One region of the Sanguibacter massiliensis genome, then DNA from elsewhere that is predicted to be linked to it. Evidence: predicted binding sites of a transcription regulator. Region 1 holds the regulator's gene; the other holds the start of a gene.

Region 1 (5,489 bases):
GAGATCGCCAAGCGCCAGGCCGTCACGAACGTCGACCGCACGATCAGCTCGGTCAAGCGCCACATGGGCACCGACTGGTCCGTCGAGATCGACGACAAGAAGTACACCGCGCAGGAGATCTCCGCGCGCGTCCTCGGCAAGCTCAAGCGCGACGCCGAGGAGTACCTCGGCGAGCCCGTCACGGACGCCGTCATCACGGTCCCCGCGTACTTCAACGACGCTGAGCGCCAGGCGACGAAGGACGCCGGCCAGATCGCCGGCCTCAACGTCCTGCGCATCGTCAACGAGCCCACGGCCGCAGCGCTCGCGTACGGCCTCGAGAAGGGCAAGGAGGACGAGCTCATCCTCGTCTTCGACCTCGGTGGCGGTACGTTCGACGTCTCGCTCCTCGAGGTCGGCAAGGACGAGGACGACTTCTCGACGATCCAGGTCCGCGCAACCTCGGGCGACAACCGCCTCGGTGGCGACGACTGGGACAACCGCATCGTTGAGCACCTCATCAAGGAGGTGAAGAACTCCTCGGGCGTCGACCTCTCGAAGGACAAGATCGCTCTCCAGCGTCTGCGCGAGGCCGCCGAGCAGGCGAAGAAGGAGCTTTCGTCCGCGACGAGCACCAACATCTCGATGCAGTACCTCTCGATGAGCGAGAACGGCCCCGTCCACCTCGACTCCAAGCTCACGCGCGCGCAGTTCCAGCAGATGACGCAGGATCTCATCGACCGCACCAAGACGCCGTTCCACGCGGTCATCCGCGACGCCGGCATCTCCGTGAGCGAGATCGACCACATCGTCCTCGTCGGCGGCTCGACCCGCATGCCGGCGGTCACGGACGTCGTCAAGGAGCTCACGGGCGGCAAGGAGCCGAACAAGGGCGTCAACCCGGACGAGGTCGTCGCCGTCGGCGCGGCCCTCCAGGCCGGCGTCATCAAGGGTGACCGCAAGGACGTGCTCCTCATCGACGTCACGCCCCTGAGCCTCGGCATCGAGACGAAGGGCGGCGTCATGACGAAGCTCATCGAGCGCAACACCGCCATCCCGACGAAGCGTTCCGAGGTCTTCTCGACGGCCGAGGACAACCAGCCCTCCGTCCTCATCCAGGTCTTCCAGGGTGAGCGCGAGTTCGCGCGCGACAACAAGCCGCTCGGCACGTTCGAGCTCACGGGCATCGCCCCGGCGCCGCGCGGCGTCCCGCAGATCGAGGTCGCGTTCGACATCGACGCCAACGGCATCGTCCACGTCTCCGCGAAGGACCGTGGCACGGGCAAGGAGCAGTCGATGACGATCACGGGCGGCTCGGCCCTCCCCAAGGAGGACATCGACCGCATGGTCAAGGAGGCCGAGGAGCACGCGGCCGAGGACAAGGCGCGCCGCGAGGAGGCCGAGGCCCGCAACCAGGCCGAGGGCCTCGTGTACTCGACGGAGAAGGCCCTCAAGGACAACGAGGACAAGCTCTCCGACGACGTCAAGACGGAGGTTGGCGACGCTGTCGCCGCCGCCAAGAAGGCGCTCGAGGGTGAGGACGCGGCCGAGGTGCGGTCGACGATGGAGGCCCTCGCGGCCGCGGCGCAGAAGATCGGCGAGGCCGTCTACGCGTCCGAGCAGGCCGCAGGCGCCGAGGCTCCCGCCGCTGACGCGACGTCCTCAGACGAGGACGTCGTCGACGCAGAGATCGTCGACGAGGATGAGTCCAAGTGACGGATTCGCCCTTCGAGTTCACTGACAAGCGTCGGATCGACCCCGAGACGGGGCAGCCGCGTGACGCGGCCGCCCCGTCCGGGGACGGTGAGCCCGAGGTCGTCGTCCCGGACGACGCCTCCTCGCTCACCGACGGTTCTGTGCCCGACGCTCCCGCAGCGGACGCGCCCGCGTCCGGCGCGGGAGCAGACGACGAGCTCGCCGCAGCGCAGGCCCTCGCGGCCGAGCGTCTCGACGACCTCCAGCGTGAGCGCGCGTCGTTCACGAACTACCGCAACCGGGCGCTCCGCGACCAGGAGGCGGCCCGCACCCGCGGCATCGAGGACGTCCTGGCGACGCTCCTGCCGGTGCTCGACGACATCGACCGTGCTCGGCAGGCTGGCGAGCTCGAGGGGCCGTTCGCGGCGATCTCGGACAAGCTCGACGATGTGCTCGGCAAGTTCGAGATCGTGCGGTTCGGTGCCGTCGGCGAGGAGTTCGACCCGACGGTGCACGACGCCCTCATGCACGAGGACTCGGCCGAGGCCACGACGACGACCGTGAAGTTCGTCATCGAGCCCGGCTACCGCATCGGCGAGAAGATCGTCCGCGCGGCGCGCGTCGCCGTCGTCGGACCCCAGCAGTAACAACCTGGCTGCGGCGGGCCCGTGCGGGCCCGCCGCAGCCGTACCCCACAGACAGACAGGAAGGACCGCGTTGACCGGACAGGACTGGCTCGAGAAGGACTTCTACGCCGCCCTCGGCGTCGCGAAGGACGCTGACGCGGCCGCGATCAAGAAGGCGTACCGCAAGCTCGCGCGCCAGTACCACCCTGACCAGAACGCGGGCGACCCCAAGGCTGAGGCGCGCTTCAAGGAGATCGGCGAGGCCTACGCGGTGCTCTCCGACGCCGAGGAGCGCGAGAAGTACGACGCGATCCGCGCGATGGGCGGTGGCGCGCGCTTCTCCGCGGGCCCCGGCGGCGCTGGCGCGGGCGGCTTCGAGGACATGTTCGGCTCGATGTTCGGCGGCGGCGCGGCCGGCAGCCGCCAGGGCTTCGGCGGGGGCGGCGGCTTCGAGGACATCCTCGGCGGCCTCTTCAATGGCGGTGGCGGCGCCGGATTCCGCGCCGGACCGCGCCCGCAGCAGGGCGCCGACCTCACGACGTCCGTGACGCTGCCGTTCCGGCAGGCCGTTGAGGGCTCCGAGGTCGCGCTCGAGATTGAGCACCGCACGATCAAGGCCCGCATCCCCGCGGGCGTGCGCGACGGCCAGAAGATCCGGCTGCGCGGCAAGGGCCGCCCCGGCACGGGCGGCGCACCCGCTGGCGACCTCATCATCACGGTGACGGTCGGCCCGCACCCCGTGTTCACGCTCGACGGCCACAACCTGCGCGTCACCGTCCCGGTGACGTTCGATGAGGCGACGCTCGGCGCCCAGATCGAGGTCCCGACGCTCGACGGCCAGACCGTCAAGGTCAAGGTCGCCCCCGGCACCCCGTCGGGCCGTGTGCTGCGCGTCAAGGGCCGTGGCGTCAAGGCCGCGAAGACCACTGGGGACCTGCTCGTCACCGTGCAGGTCGTCGTCCCGCAGAACCTCTCCGCCGACGCCCGCAAGGCCGTCGAGGCGTTCCGTGACGCGACCGCAGGGACGGACGTGCGCGGCGACCTCATGGCCCGCGCGAGGGAGTGAGCGTCGTGGATGCCGCCGACGTCCCCGTGCTGCCCATCTCCCGTGCCGCCGAGCTCGCCGACATGCACCCGCAGACCCTCCGTCAGTACGACCGCCTGGGGCTCGTCGTGCCGTCCCGCACCGCCGGCCGCGGTCGCCGGTATAGCGCACGCGACGTCGAGAAGCTCCGCACCATCCAGCGCCTCAGCCAGGACGAAGGCATCAACCTTGCGGGCATCCGCCGCATCCTCCGCCTCGAGGACCAGGTTCGGGTGCTCCGCGGGCGTGTCGAGATGCTCGCGACGGCCCTGGACCCGGGGCACCGGGTTTTCACCGCGGACGCGTCGGGCGACATCGTCGCCGTCCCGCGGGGCAAGCCCGCGCCGGCCGGACGGGGCGGCACGCTCGTCGTGTGGCGGCCGCGGCGCTGAGCCGCGGCCCCGGCAACGCGAGAGGCCCGGGAACCTGTGGTTCCCGGGCCTCTCGCGCCCCCGAGGCTCGTGCACCCCCTGACGACGCACGAACCTCGACGCGCCCCGTGCGTGTCGACGGTCCCCGGACCGGTTGATGCGCACGGCCGCGCCAGATCTACAAGGTGAGGCTCTCCACGAGGGACGGGCAGAGCGTCGCGTCGTCGGGCAGCTGCTCGAGCCATGTGCGTGCGGGTGATCGCAGCTGTGGCTCCAGGCCGAAGCCTGAGAACCGCTCGGCGGTGATCGCGTCGACGCGTGCCCGCACCGTCGTGACGGTGCGGGGTGCGGTCGCACGGTCGACGAGCATCGCGAAGAGCCCTGGGCGCAGCTGCGCCGAGGGGTGACCCGTTCCGAGGACGTCGAGGAGGACGGACCCGACGATCGCTCCGGCACGGAACCTTGTGAGGGTCGACGCGCCGTCGAGCCGCACGTCGAGGACGAGCAGCGCGTGCGCGTCCCACGAGCGAGCACCTTCGGGCGCGTCGTAGAGCTCCTGCAAGCGGGCGACGAGGTAGCCATGCGTGCGGAGACCGGTGACGGGGTCGGTGCAGCCCGTCTGGGGTTCGACCTCGGTGCCGGTGGCCCATCCGATCGCGACCTCCCGGACGAGCTCGGGCTCCGCAGGAAGCCCGACAGCCCGGAACAGGCACATGAGGTCGTCGATCGTCTCGGACATGGTGACCCCGACGTGGGCGCGTGCTTCGCCGAGCCGGCGGACGGCCTCGGCGGGGTCGGTGCCGTTGACGAACGCCTCGACCACGGCTTCGGTCGCGGGGTGCGACCAGTCGCCGGGGTGGCGCCACACGGTGTCGAGCGCGCGGGTTCGCCACGAGCCGAGGAGGTGGAGCTCCTCGGCGTGGGCGTGTGGTTCGCGGTGCGTCATACCCCATGAGAGGGGGGAGGTTCGCGGTCATGACGCGAAACCCGTAGCCTGTTTTTGCGTGGCAGATCCGTCAGGGGGTGGTGCCGTGAGCGAGGACGTCGCTGTCGGGGACTACGTCCAGTCAGACGCTGAGCTCATCACGGCCGTGCGCAGGGGCGACACGGCCGCTTTTGGTGTACTCTTCGCGCGGCACTCGGCGGCTGCGACGGCGGTCGCGCGTCGGTATCTGCCGGAGTCGGACGCCGATGACGCGGTGGCGGGCGCGTTCGAGAAGGTGCTCGGGGTGCTGAACGCGGGCAAGGGCCCGGACGTCGCGTTCCGTGCGTATCTCTTCACAGTCGTGCGTCGCGGTGCGGTGGAGATGCTCGAGCGGGGACGGCGGGCCGCACCGACGGACGACGACCGTGTGTTTGAGTCGGCGGTGGGCCCGCTCGCGTCGTCGGAGGATCCGGCGCTCAAGGGTTTCGAGGACCGGACGGTCGCGCGTGCGTTCCAGGCGTTGCCGGAGCGGTGGCGGTCGGTCCTCTGGTACACGGACATCGAGGGGGTGTCGCCGGCGGAGGTCGCTCCTGCGCTCGGCATGACGCCGAACGCGGTGTCGGCGCTCGCGTACCGCGCGCGTGAGGGGTTGCGGCAGGCGTACCTGCAGGCGCACCTCGCGGACGTCGCGGACGACGACGCGTGCGCGCGCATGAACGCGCAGCTCGGTGCGTACGTGCGTGGCGGGTTGTCGCGTCGTGAGGCGACGCGTGGTGAGGCGCACCTCGAGGACTGTGGGCGATGCCGGG
Region 2 (5,489 bases), 410 kb from region 1:
CCTCACGGGCGACCTCTTCAACCTCTACGTCGGCTTCGAGATCCTCCTCGCGGCGTCCTACGTGCTGCTCACGCTCGGCGGGACGGGCTCGCGCATCCGGGCGGGCACGATCTACGTCGTCGTGTCCCTTGTGTCCTCGGCGCTCTTCCTCGTCGCACTCGCGATGATCTACGCGGCGACGGGCACGGTGAACCTCGCGCAGCTCGCGGAGCGGCTCCCCGAGATCGACGCGACGACGCGCCTCGTCCTCGAGATCCTCCTCATGCTCGCGTTCGGCATCAAGGCGGCGATCTTCCCGCTGTCGGCGTGGCTCCCGGACTCCTACCCGACGGCACCCGCGCCGGTCACCGCGGTCTTCGCGGGCCTCCTCACGAAGGTCGGCATCTACGCGATCATCCGCACGCAGACGCTGCTCTTCCCGGACGACCGGCTCGACGACGTGCTGCTCGTCGCCGCGCTCCTCACGATGCTCGTCGGGATCCTCGGCGCGGTCGCGCAGGACGACATCAAACGACTCCTGTCGTTCACGCTCGTCAGCCACATCGGCTACATGGTGCTCGGCATCGCGCTGTCCTCGCAGGCGGGCCTCACCGCGACCGTCTTCTACGTCGTCCACCACATCACGGTGCAGACGACGCTGTTCCTCGTCGTCGGGCTCATGGAACGTATCGGCGGGACGACGTCCCTCGCGCGGCTCGGCGGTCTCGCGAAGATCGCGCCGCTGCTCGCGATCCTCTTCTTCGTTCCAGCGATGAACCTCGCGGGCATCCCGCCGCTGTCGGGCTTCCTCGGCAAGGTCGGGCTGCTCCAGGGCGCGGTGCAGCTCGGCACCCCGCTTGGATACCTGCTCGTGGGCGGGGGGCTCGTGACGTCGCTCCTCACGCTCTACGCGATCGTCAAGGCGTGGAACAAGGCGTTCTGGCAGACGCCGCCGCAGGAGATCCGGCCGCAGCGACTGCCGTCGGGCATGGTCGGGGCGACGCTCGCGCTCGTCGTGTTCGGCCTCTCGCTCACGGTCGCGGCCGGGCCGCTGTTCGACTACGCGGGCCGGGCGGCGGAGACGCTGCGCGCCCGCACGCCCTACACGGCTGCGGTGCTCGGCCCGGACGGCCGGGGCGAGGGCACGTCGAACGACGTCGTGCCGGACGGCGGCACCGTCCTGCCCGACGTCCCCGACGACGGCACTCCCTCGCCGACCCCCGCCGAGAGCTCGACGGAGGTGACTGGATGAACCCGCACGCACGGCGCCGGGCACTCGTCACCCAGTGGCCGACGATCCTGTGGCTCACGGCCGTGTGGACGTTCCTCTGGGGCGAGATCACGTGGGCGAACGTCCTCGGCGGCCTCGCCATCGGCATCATCGTGACGCTCGTGTTCCCGCTGCCTGCGATGGGCCTGCCGATCAGGATTCGGCCGTGGCACCTGCTGCGGCTCGCCGGGTTCTTCCTGGGCTCGCTCGTCGTCGCGTCGTTCCAGGTCGCGTGGCAGGCGCTGTCACCGCGGACGCAGGTGCGCGGCGCCGTCGTCGGCGTGCGGCTGCGCAACCCTGCCGACCTCTACCTCACCGTGACCGCGGAGCTCTCGACGCTCGTCCCGGGGACGCTCGTCGTCGAGGCGCAGCGCATCACCGGCATGATCTACCTCCACGTGCTCGACCTTGCGGCGTCGGGCGGCGAGGAGAAGGTCCGGCAGGACGTCCTCGACCTCGAGGAGCACGTGCTGCACGCGCTCGCATCGGACGAGGAGCTCGAACGGGCCGGGCTCGTCGTGCCGCGCCGCTGGTCGGTGCGGCGGCCCGCGAAGGCCGCGGCACCCGCACCCGCGCACTCGTCCGAGGCCGCGCCCGCACCCCCGGGGGAGGACGCATGAGCCCCGTCGTCGTCGCCGTGTCCGCGGCCATGCTGCTCGTCGGAGCTGCGCTCGCCGTCGTCCGCATCGAGCGGGGCCCGTCGATGCTTGACCGCACGATCGCGCTCGACGTCCTCACGGCGACGCTCGTCGCGGTCATCGCGCTCGAGGCCGCGTGGAACAAGCGGACGGACACCCTGCCAATCCTCGTCGTACTCGCGATGGTGGGCTTCGTGGGGTCGGTGACGATCGCACGGTTCGCTGCGACGGAGTCCGACGACGACCGGCGCATCCGGTCGCGCGAGGAGGTCGAGGCGGAGGACGCCCAGCGCCGTCTCGTCGAGGAGGCCGAGGACCGCGCGGTCGAGCGGGTCGCGGAGCTCGACGCGGAGCCCGACGACACGACGCACCAGGGAGGGACGCGCTGATGCTCGACACGATCCTCGACGTCCTCTCGGGCGTGCTCATGCTCGGTGGCGCGTTCCTCTCGTTCGCGGCGGGCGTCGGCGTCCTGCGGTTCCCGGACCTGCTCGCGCGCATGCACGCGGCGACGAAGCCACAGGTGCTCGGGCTCATGCTCGTGCTGCTCGGCCTCGAGCTGCAGCTGCGCACGTGGCGCGGGGCCTTCGTCGTGTTGCTCGTCGTGCTGTTCCAGATGCTCACGGCGCCCGTCTCGGCGCACATGGTGGGTCGCGCGGGGTACAGGACCGGCAAGGTGCGCACGGATCTGCTCGTCATGGACGAGCTCACGGCCGACGTCCAGGAGGCGGCACTCATCGCCGACCAGGCGGGCATCGCGCGGCTCGCGGCGGAACTCGTCGACGAAGCCGTCCACGAGGCGCACGACGAGGAGCGTCCCGCGGACCCGCGGCCGGACGCGGGTCGTGCGGACTCCGACGCGCAGGACGCCGGTCCGCGCGACGCCTGAGGGGCCGGTCGGACGTCCGGGCAGCCGCCTTTCGCCCTTACGGTGCCTGCGTCCCCGGTGGCACGATCTCGTCGAGCCACCCGACGACCCGCGCGAGGTACTGCGAGCGCGCAGGCTCCGGGGAGAGCGCAAGGTCGTGTGCGCCGTCCGGGATCTGCTCGTACGTGACGTCGGTGCCGAGCCCGGGCGCGAGGGCCGCGGTCTGCTCGACGGACAGCACCGAATCGGTCGTCAGCACGTCGGGATGGTCGTCAACGTGGTCGCCCGTCGCATCGGACGTCAGCACGAGCACCGGGCAGGTGACGTCGAGCCCGCGCGCGACGCGCGCGTGCGCGCGGCGCACCGACGCGATCCAGCGGGCGCGGACGGGGAAGCCTTCGATGGGCTTCCACGCGAGGTCGTAGTCCCACTCGCCGCCTGTGCTCGTGTGGAGCGCGCGCCCGTAGTGGGGTGCGAGATGTCCGACGACGGTGCGCGGCGCGACCCTCCCGAGGACCCGCAGGGCCTGCGTGCCGACGGTGCGCATGAACGCGGTGTCGTTGAGCTCGAGCCACGGGCTGTTGAGCACGAGCGCGTCGATGCGCCCGGGGCGTGCGTTCGCCCACAGCGACGCGACGAGCCCGCCCGTCGAGTGACCGAGCACGGCGATGCGGTCGTGGTGCTCGTCGTCGCGGACGACGGCGAGCGCGGCGTCGAGGTCCTCGGCGTGGACGGCGAGGTCGTCGACGAGGTTCGCGGTCTGCCCGGGGCGCAGTGAGCGGCCGTAGCGGCGGAGGTCGACCGCGTAGAAGTCCCAGCCGGCGGCGTCGAGCGCCTCGCCGACGTGCGTCTGGAAGAAGTAGTCGACGAAGCCGTGGACGTAGAGGACGGCGCGGTCGCGGCGCGGGCCGCGGGTGAGACGCACGAGCGTGACGTCGACAGGTCCTTCGTCGTCCGTGCCGAGGTGGAGGGTGCGCTGCTCCCAGCCCTCGCCGAGGACGTCGGGGTGCCAGGATCCGGTGGCGCGCGGCGCGGGCGCGCCCGTGGGGAAGAACGTCATGCTTGATCATCGCACCGCTGGCCTCGGCGACGAGAGGAACCTGCCGCTTCCGCAGGGTGGTGCATCAAAGTTGAGCGGAATAGACTCAAGTCTGACGAGGTTGTTCCGGCAGGACCACCCCGACCCGAGAGGAGACCTCATGGAGTCCAACTTCACCGCAGCGTCGCAGCAGGCGATCGGCGACGCCATCCGCGCGGCCGCCGCCGCCGGCAACCCCCAGATCGAACCGCTCCACCTCCTCGGCGCCCTCCTCGAGCAGCCCGAAGGTCTTGCTGTCGCGCTCCTTGGCGCCGCGCACGTCGACCTCAAGGATGTCGGCCGCCGCACCCGCACCGCGCTCGCCTCGCTCCCGTCGTCCCAGGGAGGCTCCGTCGCCGAGCCCACCGCCTCACGTGCCCTCGGCAACGTGCTCGAGGCAGCGAAGAAGGAGTCGGCGGCCCACGGCGACGAGTACATCTCCGCCGAGATCCTGCTCCTCGCCCTCGCGACCGTCGACTCGGCGGCGGCCGCCGCCCTGCGCGAGTCCGGCGCGACCCCCGACGCCCTCCGCGCGGCCCTGCCCGCCGTCCGCGGCACCGGGCCCGTGACGTCCGCCAACCCCGAGGGCACCTACAAGACCCTCGAGAAGTACGGCGTCGACCTCACCGAGCAGGCCCGCGAGGGCCGTCTCGACCCCGTCATCGGCCGCGACTCCGAGATTCGCCGCGTCGTCCAGGTCCTCTCGCGCCGCACCAAGAACAACCCCGTCCTCATCGGCGAGCCCGGCGTCGGCAAGACGGCCGTCGTCGAGGGCCTCGCCCAGCGCATCGTCGCGGGCGACGTCCCCACCTCCCTCCAGGGCAAGAAGCTCGTCGCGCTCGACATCGCCGCGATGGTCGCGGGCGCCAAGTACCGCGGCGAGTTCGAGGAGCGCCTCAAGGCCGTGCTCCAGGAGATCAAGGACTCCGACGGCGAGGTCGTGACGTTCATCGACGAGCTCCACACCGTCGTCGGCGCCGGCGGCGGTTCCGAGGGCGCGATGGACGCGGGCAACATGCTCAAGCCCATGCTCGCCCGCGGCGAGCTGCGCCTCGTCGGCGCGACGACGCTCGACGAGTACCGCGAGCACATCGAGAAGGACCCCGCGCTCGAACGACGCTTCCAGCAGGTCTACGTCGGGGAGCCGTCGGTCGACGACACCGTCGCGATCCTCCGCGGCCTCAAGTCTCGCTACGAGGCGCACCACGGCGTGACGATCTCCGACGGCGCACTCGTCGCCGCCGCGCGACTCTCCCACCGCTACATCACGGGCCGCCAGCTCCCCGACAAGGCCATTGACCTCGTCGACGAGGCCGCGAGCCGCCTCCGCATGGAGATGGACTCCTCGCCGGTTGAGATCGACACGCTGCAGCGCGTCGTGCGACGCCTCGACGCCGAGATCCTCGCGCTCAAGGAGTCCGGCGCGGCCGAGGACCTCGAACGCGCCCACGAGCTCGCCGCGCAGCGGGCCGACCGCCAGGAGGAGCTCGCCGCGCTCACCGCTCGCTGGGAGGCCGAGAAGGGCGGCGTCAACCGCGTCGGCGACCTCAAGAAGCGCCTCGCCGAGAAGGAAGCCGCCGCGCTGCGCGCCGAGAACGACGGCGATCTCGCGACGTTCGGCCGCCTCAAGTACGGAGAGATCCCCGCGATCGAGAA

What was found. Region 1 encodes HspR, which represses chaperone genes until heat shock. Its sites were predicted from a motif close to AAGTTGAGTCNNNNNGACTCAACTT; they were not measured.
Region 2: a site for HspR is predicted at 3,883-3,907, ahead of clpB (ATP-dependent chaperone ClpB). Genes of this name have one in related genera too.

What each region holds. Positions count from the first base shown of each region.
Region 1 is NZ_LT964979.1:1,873,978-1,879,466, reverse strand. It holds gene dnaK (molecular chaperone DnaK) at 1-1,695, shown strand, start outside; gene grpE (nucleotide exchange factor GrpE) at 1,692-2,321, shown strand; gene C1729_RS08770 (DnaJ C-terminal domain-containing protein) at 2,392-3,366, shown strand; gene C1729_RS08765 (heat shock protein transcriptional repressor HspR) at 3,372-3,776, shown strand; gene C1729_RS08760 (hypothetical protein) at 3,934-4,701, opposite strand; gene C1729_RS08755 (sigma-70 family RNA polymerase sigma factor) at 4,787-5,489, shown strand, end outside.
Region 2 is NZ_LT964979.1:2,284,660-2,290,148, forward strand. It holds gene C1729_RS10600 (Na+/H+ antiporter subunit D) at 1-1,231, shown strand, start outside; gene C1729_RS10605 (Na+/H+ antiporter subunit E) at 1,228-1,869, shown strand; gene C1729_RS10610 (MrpF/PhaF family protein) at 1,866-2,276, shown strand; gene mnhG (monovalent cation/H(+) antiporter subunit G) at 2,276-2,776, shown strand; gene C1729_RS10620 (alpha/beta hydrolase) at 2,814-3,815, opposite strand; gene clpB (ATP-dependent chaperone ClpB) at 3,955-5,489, shown strand, end outside.